DNA from 4 places in the Enterobacter sp. I4 genome. Region 3 is predicted to be linked to each of the others. Evidence: predicted binding sites of a transcription regulator. Region 3 holds the regulator's gene; each other region holds the start of a gene.
The links. The regulator Fur, encoded in region 3, represses iron uptake genes when iron is present. The targets are predictions, from matches to a motif close to ATAATAATGAGAACNACTATCAA.
Positions count from the first base shown of each region.

Region 1: the regulator Fur is predicted to act here: its motif matches at 2,036-2,058, upstream of sodA (superoxide dismutase [Mn]).
Region 2: the regulator Fur is predicted to act here: its motif matches at 1,262-1,284, upstream of sufA (Fe-S cluster assembly scaffold SufA).
Region 4: the regulator Fur is predicted to act here: its motif matches at 1,137-1,159, upstream of MOQ06_RS05585 (Nramp family divalent metal transporter).

Region 1 is NZ_JALBUO010000002.1:1,109,440-1,112,557, forward strand. It holds gene cpxA (envelope stress sensor histidine kinase CpxA) at 1-502, shown strand, start outside; partial or broken gene yiiM (6-hydroxyaminopurine reductase) at 601-1,334, opposite strand; gene sodA (superoxide dismutase [Mn]) at 1,342-1,962, opposite strand; gene rhaT (L-rhamnose/proton symporter RhaT) at 2,251-3,118, shown strand, end outside.
Region 2 is NZ_JALBUO010000001.1:2,530,074-2,533,191, reverse strand. It holds gene MOQ06_RS12020 (diguanylate phosphodiesterase) at 1-83, shown strand, start outside; gene MOQ06_RS12015 (MerR family transcriptional regulator) at 271-999, shown strand; gene sufA (Fe-S cluster assembly scaffold SufA) at 1,324-1,692, shown strand; gene sufB (Fe-S cluster assembly protein SufB) at 1,701-3,118, shown strand, end outside.
Region 3 is NZ_JALBUO010000003.1:543,015-546,132, reverse strand. It holds gene chiP (chitoporin) at 1-607, shown strand, start outside; gene chiQ (ChiQ/YbfN family lipoprotein) at 655-984, shown strand; gene fur (ferric iron uptake transcriptional regulator) at 1,080-1,526, opposite strand; gene fldA (flavodoxin FldA) at 1,818-2,348, opposite strand; gene ybfE (LexA regulated protein) at 2,504-2,791, opposite strand; gene ybfF (esterase) at 2,920-3,118, opposite strand, start outside.
Region 4 is NZ_JALBUO010000001.1:1,176,224-1,179,341, forward strand. It holds gene nupC (nucleoside permease NupC) at 1-854, opposite strand, end outside; gene MOQ06_RS05585 (Nramp family divalent metal transporter) at 1,200-2,438, shown strand; gene MOQ06_RS05590 (DUF2502 domain-containing protein) at 2,468-2,809, opposite strand; gene mgrA (L-glyceraldehyde 3-phosphate reductase) at 2,936-3,118, opposite strand, start outside.

The sequences.
Region 1 (3,118 bases), on a different contig from region 3:
GCTGGTGATGTCGCGCAATCAGCAGAAAAACGCGCTGGTGAGCGAAACGGTGAAAGCCAATCAGCTGTGGCACGAGGTGCTGGACAACGCGGCGTTCGAAGCGGAGCAGATGGGCAAATCCTTCACCGTCAATTTCCCGCCGGGCCCGTGGCCGCTGTACGGTAACCCCAACACGCTGGAAAGCGCGCTGGAGAATATCGTGCGTAACGCCCTGCGCTATTCCCATACGAAGATTGAAGTGGCGTTTTCGGTGGATAAAGACGGGATCACCATCATCGTGGACGACGACGGTCCAGGCGTCAGCCCGGAAGATCGCGAGCAAATTTTCCGTCCGTTCTACCGTACAGACGAAGCGCGCGACCGTGAATCTGGCGGTACGGGGCTTGGGCTGGCGATTGTCGAAACCGCCATGCAGCAGCACCGCGGCTGGGTGAAGGCCGATGACAGCCCGCTGGGCGGGTTGCGGTTAACGCTGTGGCTGCCGCTGTATAAGCGTTCGTAATCCCCTCACCCTAACCCTCTCCCCATAGGGGAGAGGGGACGGCTCGGTGCGGTCTTTTCACCCTCGCCCCTTTGGGGAGAGGGCCGGGGTGAGGGGCATTATTTACCCCACAATCTCCGCGAACTGCTCTCGATCTTCCCGCTTATCCGCCGCTTCTGCATCGTTCTGGTCCAGCTTGTCGACAGCCCCGCCGCCGACAGGAGCCGATGATACTGCTCGTCATCGAACGGCATATGCCATGCAATGGCGCAGGCCTCATGCACGGAGACATCGCTCAGGCGTGAGGCGAGCGCCAGCGGCGCATCCGCAGCAACCTCTCCCGCCTGCACCACGCGGTACAGCCAGCCGGTTTTAGCCGCGTTTTGCAGCTGGGCCGACATATCCTGAATGCCGAAATGGTAGTTAAGCTTGAAGCACGGCGAGCGTGGCTGCGTCACCTGAATCAGGACATCGCCCCAGCGGTAAATATCGCCGATAAAGACGTTCTTCTCCGTCAGCCCTTCGGTCGACAGATTTTCACCAAACGCCGGCGCGACGAACAGGTCCGCCTGTTCAGGAAATTCGGTTTTCCAGTGCTGATAGTGCTCGCGCGGATAGTGGCACAGCGCGCGCTCGGGCCCGCCGTGGATCTTCTTTTCAGCCTGCTGGTCACCCGCCAGGCCGAGCTCGGTCAGCGTCAGCTCGCCGTCGACCTGCACCTTGGCGATGGCGCTCGGGCGGCTGCCGTCGTACTCCCTTACCTTGCCTGTAAACACATTCACCGGGTAATGCATCTCTACTCCTTCAGATACAAAAAAAGCGAGTCATCAGACTCGCTTCTCACAGGCGTCAATGCAACCTTATTTTTTAGCGGCGAAACGCGCTGCTGCTTCGTCCCAGTTCACTACATCCCAGAACGCTTTGATGTAGTCAGGGCGACGGTTCTGGAACTTCAGGTAGTAAGCGTGCTCCCACACGTCCAGACCCAGGATTGGGAAACCGGATGCGCCAGAAATAGCTTCACCCATCAGCGGGGAGTCCTGGTTCGCAGTAGAAACAACCGCCAGCTTGTCGCCTTTCAGCACCAGCCACGCCCAGCCAGAGCCGAAACGGGTTGCAGCCGCTTTTTCGAATTCCGCTTTGAAGTTATCAACGGAGCCGAAGTCGCGCTCGATAGCCGCTTTCAGGTCGCCCTGAAGGGTGGTGCCGGTTTTCAGGCCTTTCCAGAACAGGCTGTGGTTAGCGTGACCGCCAGCGTTGTTACGCAGCACGGTTTTTTTGTCTGCCGGCAGCTGGTCCAGTTTGGTAATCAGCTCTTCAACAGGCAGGTTTGCGAACTCTGGCAGGCTTTCCAGCGCAGCATTCGCGTTGTTCACGTAGGTCTGGTGGTGTTTAGTGTGATGGATTTCCATCGTCTGCTTGTCGAAATGCGGTTCCAGTGCGTCGTAGGCATACGGCAGGGATGGCAGTGTATAACTCATAATCCTCTCCATTAGTGTCGGGCGGCACAGCTGTTAATGCCGCGTAAGCAGTTGGTTCATTATAGTTAATTAAATGATATTGAAAATGATTATCAATGCCGTATCTTTTATAAGGTTATTCGCGTTTCGATAAATCACAAAATTGTGAGTCTGCTCACCTGCTTAACGTGATAATTGCCACCCTGAACAAAAGTGCGGCAACCTTCTCAAGGTTACTGAACCGCCTAATTTTTACACTCATCAGGTCGGCGGGAAGCCACCGACTATAAAAACGATGAGGATGTAAAAATGAATCATGCGATTACGATGGGTATCTTCTGGCATTTGATAGGCGCGGCCAGTGCAGCCTGTTTCTATGCCCCGTTTAAAAAGATTAAGGGCTGGTCATGGGAAACCATGTGGTCCGTTGGCGGTACGGTCTCATGGCTGATTTTGCCCTGGACCATCAGCGCCATGCTGCTTCCGGATTTCTGGGGCTATTTCTCCTCCTTCAGTGCCTCCACCCTGCTGCCGGTGTTTCTGTTCGGCGCGATGTGGGGCATCGGTAATATCAATTACGGCCTGACCATGCGCTACCTCGGCATGTCGATGGGGATTGGCATCGCGATTGGCATTACGCTGATCGTCGGCACGCTGATGACGCCGATCCTCAACGGCGACTTCGACGTGCTGATCAACACCCAGGGCGGGCGGATGACCCTGCTGGGCGTGCTGGTGGCGGTGATCGGCGTGGGTATCGTCACCCGTGCGGGCCAGCTGAAAGAGCGCAGGATGGGCATCAAGGCCGAAGACTTTAACCTGAAGAAAGGGCTGCTGCTGGCGGTGATGTGCGGCATCTTCTCGGCGGGCATGTCGTTCGCCATGAACGCGGCGAAACCTATGCACGAAGCGGCCGCTGCGCTGGGCGTCGACCCGCTGTACGTGGCCCTGCCAAGCTACGTGGTGATCATGGGCGGCGGCGCGCTGGTAAACCTCGGCTTCTGCTTTATTCGTCTGGCAAAAGTGAAAAATCTGTCGGTAAAAGCCGACTTCTCGCTGGCAAAATCCTTAATCATTACCAACGTGCTGCTCTCCGCCCTTGGCGGCCTGATGTGGTATCTGCAGTTCTTTTTTTACGCCTGGGGCCACGCCAGCATTCCGCCGCAGTACGACTACA
Region 2 (3,118 bases), on a different contig from region 3:
AGTTCCAGGGACACCTGTTTGCCAGCCCGCGCCTTGGCGGTATTCCGGCGATTGCGTGGCCTGAGAAAAAGTTCGATTTTTAAAAACTTGTACTGAACCCGCAAGAGTTACCTGTACGTACGGCAAAATTTATACAACAATATATTAACGAGTGAATGGCTCATTGAGCCATTCACTTGCTCAGAACGAGGAGTTAGTTATACAAATGGTTTGTACAATCTGATAAGGTTGGTTAGGTTAGGTATGGAAGTATTGAGCGTGAGGGAGTTAATGGCCTATTACAGTATCGGCGAAGTGGCCGAACGATGCGGTATCAACCCCGTTACGCTGCGTGCCTGGCAGCGCCGTTATGGATTGTTGAAGCCGCAGCGCAGCGAAGGGGGTCATCGTCAGTTTGACGATGAGGATATCCTGCGTATCGAAGAGATCAAACGCCTGATGAAAACGGGCATTTCGGTCGGCAAAGTAAAAGCCCTTCTTGAAAATAAAGAAGTGATGACGCAGGGGAACTGGGCATCCTTCCAGGAAGAGATGTTGACCGTTCTGCGCTATGCCAGCCCGGCAAAGCTGCGCGCCAAAATCGGCGAGTTCCGCCGCGACCATGCGATGGACGCCCTGATCGATAACATCATTACCCCGGTACGACAGCGAATGAACCAGGATCAGAATACGGTGCGCCATATGGCGAGCCTGCTCGACGGCGTCCTGATCGAGTTTGCCGTCACAAGCCTGCTGGATGCGCGAAAAAAAGCCGGTAAAGACGCGCTGCTGGTAGGGTGGGAATGCGACGACCGTACGCACCTGTGGCTGGAAGCGGCGCGTCTTGCCGGTAAAGGCTGGCACATTGACGTACTGGCTGAACCGATTGATTCTCCGCGCCCGGAACTCTTCCCGGGGCAAAAAATATTCGTCTGGACAGGTAAAGCGCCGACGCCTCGCCAGCAGGAACAGCTCGACCACTGGCGTGAACAGGGCTTTGCGGTATCGTTCCACCACTAAATTAAGGGGGGTCCGTCAGGGCCTTTTTTGTTTAAGCATTTCCTTCTTCAGTCCTGAACAATATCTATCTCAAAAATAGGTATTTTCAATGCATTTTTTCTTTTTGCCTGCCACGCCACGATCTTTCTGATGAAATGCATTATTTATCAATGCATTGAACAAATATAACCATCCCATCCGCATCCCGTCACAGGGTCTATGCTTAATGAAAGTAGCCAAAAAGGGCGGTTTAGCCCAAAGCCCCTGCTCGCAGGGGGTTGAAGTGATAATCGTTATCACTAACATGGTGTTATGCCCTGGTGGCTTATCAGATGAGGTGGACCTATGGAACTGCATTCAGAAACCTTCAATCCGGCCGATTTCGCCTGGCGTGGCTTAACGCTCACGCCTGCGGCAGCGGCCCACATACACGAGCTGGTGGGGAAAAACCCCGATATCCTCGGCGTGCGCCTGGGCGTTAAGCAGACCGGCTGCGCGGGCTTTGGCTACGTGCTGGACACCGTTACCGAGCCCGAAAAAGATGACCTGGTCTTTGAAACCGACGGAGCAAAACTGTACGTCGCGCTTCAGGCCATGCCGTTTATCGACGGAACTGAAGTCGATTACGTTCGGGAAGGTTTAAACCAGTTATTCAAATTTCATAACCCGAAAGCCCAGAACGAATGCGGCTGCGGCGAAAGCTTTGGGGTATAGGCGGTACTATGTCTCGTAATACTGAAGCAACGAGTGATGTAAACACCTGGAGCGGCGGACACCTCAACTATAAAGAGGGTTTCTTCACGCAGCTGCAAACCGACGAGCTGGCGAAAGGCATTAATGAAGACGTCGTGCGCGCCATCTCGGCCAAGCGTAACGAGCCTGAGTGGATGCTGGAGTTTCGCCTCAGCGCCTTCCGCGCCTGGCTGGAGATGGACGAACCACACTGGCTTAAGGCGCACTATGACAAGCTGAACTATCAGGATTACAGCTATTACTCCGCGCCATCCTGCGGCAGCTGTGATGACACCTGCGCGTCGCAGCCCGGTGCGGTACAGCAAACGGGCGCGTATAACAGCTTCCTGAGCAAAGAGGTGGAAGAGGCGTTTAACCAGCTCGGCGTGCCCGTGCGTGAGGGTAAAGAGGTGGCGGTGGACGCCATCTTTGACTCCGTATCGGTGGCAACGACCTACCGTGAAAAGCTGGCGGAGCAGGGGATCATTTTCTGCTCCTTCGGCGAAGCCATTCACGACCATCCGGAGCTGGTGAAAAAGTATATCGGCACCGTGGTACCGAGTAACGATAACTTCTTCGCGGCGCTGAACGCGGCGGTAGCCTCAGACGGCACCTTTATCTACGTGCCGAAAGGGGTGCGCTGCCCGATGGAGCTGTCGACCTATTTCCGCATCAACGCGGAAAAAACCGGCCAGTTTGAACGCACCATTCTGGTGGCGGACGATGGCAGCTACGTCAGCTACATTGAAGGCTGTTCCGCGCCGGTACGCGACAGCTACCAGCTGCACGCGGCGGTGGTGGAAGTCATCATCCATAAAGACGCGGAAGTGAAATACTCCACGGTGCAGAACTGGTTCCCGGGCGACGGCAATACAGGCGGGATCCTCAACTTCGTCACCAAGCGCGCGCTGTGCGAAGGCGAAAACAGCAAGATGTCCTGGACGCAGTCAGAAACCGGCTCCGCCATTACCTGGAAATACCCGAGCTGCATTCTGCGCGGGGATAACTCCATCGGTGAGTTTTACTCCGTGGCCCTGACCAGCGGACATCAGCAGGCCGATACCGGCACCAAGATGATCCACATCGGTAAAAACACCAAATCGACCATCATCTCCAAAGGTATCTCCGCCGGGCACAGCCAGAACAGCTACCGCGGGCTGGTGAAAATTATGCCGACGGCCACCAACGCGCGTAACTTCACCCAGTGCGACTCGATGCTGATTGGTGCCGACTGCGGGGCGCATACCTTCCCGTACGTCGAGTGCCGTAACAACAGCGCCCAGCTTGAGCACGAGGCCACCACGTCGCGCATCGGTGAAGACCAGCTTTTCTACTGCCTGCAGCGCGGGATTAGTGAAGAAGATGCGATTTCAATGATTGTTAACGGCTTCTGTAAGGACGTGTTCTC
Region 3 (3,118 bases):
GAGCACCAGCTACCAGTTCTACGGTACGCGCGATAAGGTCAGCGATGGCGGCGTAAATGATATCTATGACGGTACGGCCTGGCTGCAGGCGCTGACCTTCGGCTACAAGGTAGGCCAGGTCGATTTGCGTCTGGAAGGGACGTGGGTGAAGGCAGAAGGGCAGCAGGGCTACTTCCTGCAGCGTATGACGCCAACCTACGCCTCCTCCAACGGTCGCCTGGACATCTGGTGGGATAACCGCTCTGACTTCAACGCCGACGGTGAAAAAGCGGTCTTCTTCGGCGCGATGTATGACCTGAAGAACTGGAACCTGCCGGGCTGGGCTGTAGGGGCATCCTACGCGTACGCCTGGGACGCGAAGCCGGGGGATATGGCGACGCCGGACGCTTACTACGATCCGAACTACCGTCTGAAGGAGTCTTCATACAGTCTGGATGCGATTTACACCCTTCAGGAAGGCCGGGCGAAAGGCACGATGTTTAAGCTGCACTTCACCCAGTATGACAACCACTCCGATATCCCGAGCTACGCGGGCGGTTACGGCAACATCTTCCAGGATGAACGTGACGTGAAGTTCATGGTCATCGCGCCATTCACCATCTTCTGATGAAGAGTCCGGCGGGTTAGCTCCCGCCGAACCGGAGACTAAATATGATGAAAAAAATCGTAATCGTCGCGCTGCTGGCATCGGGGCTGGTGGCGTGCGCGCAGGAACCGGCGCCAAAGGAAGATTCTCGCCTGAAGGAGGCGTATAGCGCCTGCATCAATACCGCGCAAGGCTCGCCTGAGAAGATTGAAGCCTGCCAGAGCGTGCTGGACGTGCTGAAAAAAGACAAGGCGCACGAGCAGTTCGCCAAGCAGGAAACCGTTCGCGTGATGGACTATCAGGCCTGCATTCAGGCGCGTAAAACGGGTAACGATCAGGAAGTGGCGAAGCGTTGCGACAAGATTTGGGAAGACATTCGAAGCAATAACGGTAAGTAACCTGCTGTTATCCTCCCCGGTGGCGCTGCGCCACCGGGCTTTTTTTGGGCAAAAAAAAGCCAACCTTTCGGCTGGCTCAGAGTATGAACGCTAACTTATTTTGCGTCGTGCGCGTGTTCATTTTCGCGGCAATCACCTTCAGCGCAGTGACCGTACAGGTACAGGCTATGGTTAGTCAGGCGGATGCCATGACGGGCGGCGATTTCACGCTGGCGTGATTCAATGGAATCATCGCTAAATTCAATGACCTTGCCGCAATCGAGGCAGATCAGGTGATCGTGGTGGTGCTGCTGAGTCAGCTCGAACACGGATTTACCGCCTTCGAAATTATGACGAGTAACAATGCCCGCGTCATCGAACTGGTTCAGCACACGATAGACGGTTGCCAGCCCAATCTCTTCACCCATATCGATAAGACGCTTGTAAAGGTCTTCCGCACTGACATGGTGATTGTCTGGCCCCTGAAGCACTTCAAGGATTTTTAACCGAGGAAGCGTTACTTTCAGGCCAGCTTTCTTTAATGCGGTATTGTTGTCAGTCATGCGGAATCTGTCCTGTTGCTAAACGATTCACTTCTAAAGAAGAAGTGACAGAAAATGCACTTGGGATAATGCGTCTCATTATAGAACTGCCATGGCTAAATGAAAACTGCAAGTCTCAAGCAAAGTATGCTTATAAAAACGTGGTATCACCAACAAACTTGTTCGATGGCACCCACTTTTTACCAGGGGGATATTGTACAGGTCTGAACGAAAAAGTTAAAAGTTTGTAGCAATTAATTTAATCGGTATAACCTGGAAAACGGGCGCAACCGGAGCTGCGCCGCAGGGAAATCAGGCGTTAAGAATGTCGTCCAGGTTCAGCTCTTCGCGGATCTGCTTAACCCATTTTTCAACACGCTCAGCGGTAAGCTCTGGCTGACGGTCTTCGTCAATCGCCAGGCCAACGAAGTGATCGTCATCTGCCAGGCCTTTAGAGGCTTCGAAGTGATAACCCGCCGTTGGCCAGTGGCCGACAATTGCCGCACCGCGTGGCTCAATGATGTCGCGAATGGTGCCCAGCGCATCACAGAAGTATTCAGCATAGTCTTCCTGATCGCCACAGCCGAACAGGGCAACCAGCTTGCCGTTGAAGTCGACTTCTTCCAGCGTCGGGAAGAAATCATCCCAGTCACACTGCGCTTCACCGTAGTACCAGGTCGGGATGCCCAGCAGCAGGATGTCATAGCCCTCGAGATCTTCTTTGCTGCTCTTGGCGATGTCATGCACATCAGCAACGTCTTTACCGAGCTGTTTTTGAATGTTTTTTGCGATATTTTCAGTATTGCCGGTATCACTGCCAAAGAAAATGCCGATGATTGCCATGAGTAAAATAACCTCTTGAAACTTAATGGTATGGTGGCGCAAATTGTCCACGGATAAGGGCAATAATAGCAGAACTGGCAACCCTGCGGAAACAGCTATCACGCAGGACTGCACTCTGTGCTACATGAAAAGGGTAATATTGGGGATTTTCTGAGTTACGCCTTGCCGCGTAAGGCCTCAAGTTGGGCGATCAGCATCTCTTCGATCAGTTCGCTGCGGCTGATGTTGCGCGCGTCAGCCAGCTCGTTAAGCGCATCGACGGCATCGGCATTCAGCTTCAGTTCGACACGCTTAAGCCCACGATTTTTATCGCGTTTAAGCTGGTTGCGTTTATTAATACGCAGCTGTTCATCACGCGAAAGCGGATTCGTTTTCGGTCGTCCCGGTCGACGCTCATTCGCGAACAGATCTAGTGTCGTACGGTCCGTTTGTTCTTTGGCCATGATTCTGAGACTTCGGGGGAAACACGCCGCCCTGCTAATGCCCGGGCGATAAGCGCGCCATCATACATCACCCAAATCCACACGCCAACGACTGGAAGCCCGTCGTCTTCCGGTCGCTGGCTTTTTAATCAATTCGCAGTATCAGTGAGATAGCGACGAATGGCGCGCAGTACGGCATCCGGTTTTTCCGCGTGCACCCAGTGCCCGGCGCCGGCAATCACGTGGGCGCGAGCCTGCGGGAACTGCGCCAGCAGCGTGTCGCGGTACGCGTCAGTGACGTAGGGGGAGTTACCGCCACGGATAAAGAGGGTAGGGTGCGGCCAGGCG
Region 4 (3,118 bases), on a different contig from region 3:
TAGCCCAGGATACCCTGGAAGGAGATCCCCAGAACGGCCGCAAACAGGGCGTTCAGCGCTGCAATCAGCGCGATGAAACCAATCAGCATCGCGGCAACGATAATCGCGACCTTGAAACCAGCCAGAATGTATTCACCCAGCATTTCGAAGAAGCTCTGTCCTTCATGCAGGTTGGACATCTGGATGTTCTCTTCGCTGGCGTCCACGCGGTATGGGTTGATGATCGACAGAACGATAAAGGTGCTGAACATGTTCAGAACCAGCGCCGCAACCACGTATTTTGGCTCCAGCATGGTCATATACGCGCCCACGATAGACATGGAAACGGTAGACATTGCGGTCGCCGCCATGGTGTACATGCGGTTGCGGGACATCTTGCCGAGGATATCTTTATACGCGATAAAGTTTTCAGACTGGCCCAGGATCAGCGAGCTGACGGCGTTGAACGATTCCAGCTTGCCCATGCCGTTGACTTTGGACAACAGGAAACCAATCGCACGGATAACCACGGGCAGAACGCGGATGTGCTGCAGGATCCCGATCAGGGCGGAGATGAAGACGATAGGGCAGAGAACCTTCAGGAAGAAGAAGGCCAGACCCTGATCGTTCATGCTGCCAAAGACGAAGTTTGTCCCTTCGTTGGCAAATCCGAGCAGTTTTTCGAACATTTCGGAGAAGCCTTTCACGAAGCCGAGGCCTACATTGGAGTTCAGGAAGAACCACGCAAGTAAAACTTCAATGACCAGCAGCTGGACAACATAGCGAATACGAATTTTTTTGCGGTCTGTGCTGACCAGCAATGCAAGTGCAGTAACGACAACGAGTGCCAGGACAAAATGAAGGACGCGGTCCATATTTGCTCCAAATATGAGGCAGGTTTAATTTCCGTGCACATTCTATGTAACAAGCACAAAGAAAACGAGATCAAGGCCACACTATAGTTACATCCTGTGACGAGTCTCAAAAATAGTGATCAACAATACATTTTTGTTATGTTAGGTAAATGAGTGAAAAGTTAAGTTTGTGTGCTACGCTTCACAAATGTTCGTGCATTTTCACATTCTGTGATATCGCTCCACCTGCCTGTCTATCGTTCCCGGCTATCAGAGAAATCATGTTAACCACTTTAAATGATCTTGATAATCATTCTCATTTTGATAGCATAAAACATAGCAAAGGCTATATTTCCAGAGGCAGAAATGACTAACAGTCGCGTAGAGCGTAGCAGCGGCAGGGCGGCACGCAAGTTGCGGTTCGCATTAATGGGACCTGCATTCATTGCCGCTATTGGCTACATCGATCCGGGTAATTTTGCGACCAATATTCAGGCCGGAGCCAGTTTCGGCTATAAGCTGCTGTGGGTGGTGGTGTGGGCTAATCTGATGGCAATGCTGATTCAGATGCTCTCGGCCAAACTCGGCATTGCCACCGGAAAAAACCTGGCGGAGCAAATCCGCGACCACTATCCGCGACCGGCGGTATGGTTTTACTGGGTTCAGGCGGAAATTATCGCCATGGCCACCGATCTCGCCGAGTTTATCGGGGCGGCGATCGGGTTCAAGCTCATCCTCGGCGTCTCCCTGCTGCAGGGGGCTGTGCTGACGGGTATCGCCACGTTCCTTATACTGATGCTTCAGCGGCGGGGACAGAAGCCCCTGGAGAAAGTTATCGGCGGCCTGCTGCTGTTTGTCGCTGCCGCCTATATCGTTGAGCTGGTATTCTCTCAGCCGAACCTGGCGCAGCTGACGAAGGGAATGGTAATCCCTTCGCTACCTACGTCCGAAGCCGTATTTCTGGCGGCCGGGGTGCTGGGGGCAACCATCATGCCGCACGTTATTTATCTCCACTCTTCCCTGACCCAGAACCTGCATGGTGGGACGAGTAAGGAGCGTTACTCCGCGTCGAAATGGGACGTGGCTATCGCGATGACCATCGCCGGATTTGTGAATCTGGCAATGATGGCGACCGCCGCTGCCGCCTTCCACTTTAACGGACATACCGGTGTCGCCGATCTCGATCAGGCCTATCTGACGCTGGAGCCGTTGCTGAGCCATGCCGCTGCCACAATTTTTGGCTTGAGCCTCGTTGCCGCCGGTCTCTCTTCGACGGTTGTAGGCACGCTGGCAGGCCAGGTGGTTATGCAGGGGTTCGTCCGTTTCCATATTCCGCTGTGGGTGCGTCGCTCGGTAACTATGCTGCCTTCTTTTATTGTCATTCTGATGGGGCTGGATCCAACCCGCATTCTGGTGATGAGCCAGGTATTGCTGAGTTTCGGAATTGCGCTTGCGCTGGTGCCGCTGCTGATCTTTACCAGTGACAAAACGCTGATGGGCGAGCTGGTCAATACGGCGCTGGTGAAACGCACCGGATGGGCCATCGTGCTGGTGGTCGTGGCGCTAAACCTGTGGCTGCTGGTCGGCACAATCGCAGGGCTATAAAAAAAGGAGCCGCAAGGCTCCTTTCAGAATTAATGGTGATGGCCGTGTCCGCGGCCTCTCCCGTGACCCCTGCCGCCGTGGCGGTCATCGCGGTCGCGCCAGCCTTCACGGTAGCCGCGTTCATAGGCTTTGCGTTTATCCCAGCCGCGGTGATAGCCGTTGTCGTGTTTCCACCAGCGGTTTTTACGCCATTCATAATGACGATGCCAGTAGTCACGGTCGCGCCAGTAGCCACCGTCCCAGTATCTGCCGTAGTCATCACGATCGCCAATTTGTAATTTTACGGATGGCAACAGGGTGATTTCGCCCGCAGTGGCGACCAGCGGGGCCGAAGCCAGTAATACCGCTGCAAGAATCAGTGACCTGAACATACTTTTCTCCTTCACGATCGGGGCCGTTGTCCGGCCTGTTAACGCAATATTAAGGGGTGGTAAAGCCCCTTATCATCGCCTCAACTCCGAAATCACAGGTGAGAGCACTTTTTGTTAAAGATGATTTTATGTTGTGCTACTGAGTATGTTGTCGATCGCAATTAACTCGTCCGCAGAGAAATGCAAATTCTCCAGCATGCCGACCGCATCATCGATTTGTGCGGTCTTACTTGCACCAATCAGCACTGAGGTAACGGCTTCATGGCGCAGGATCCACGCCAGGGCCATCTGCGACAGCTTCTGCCCGCG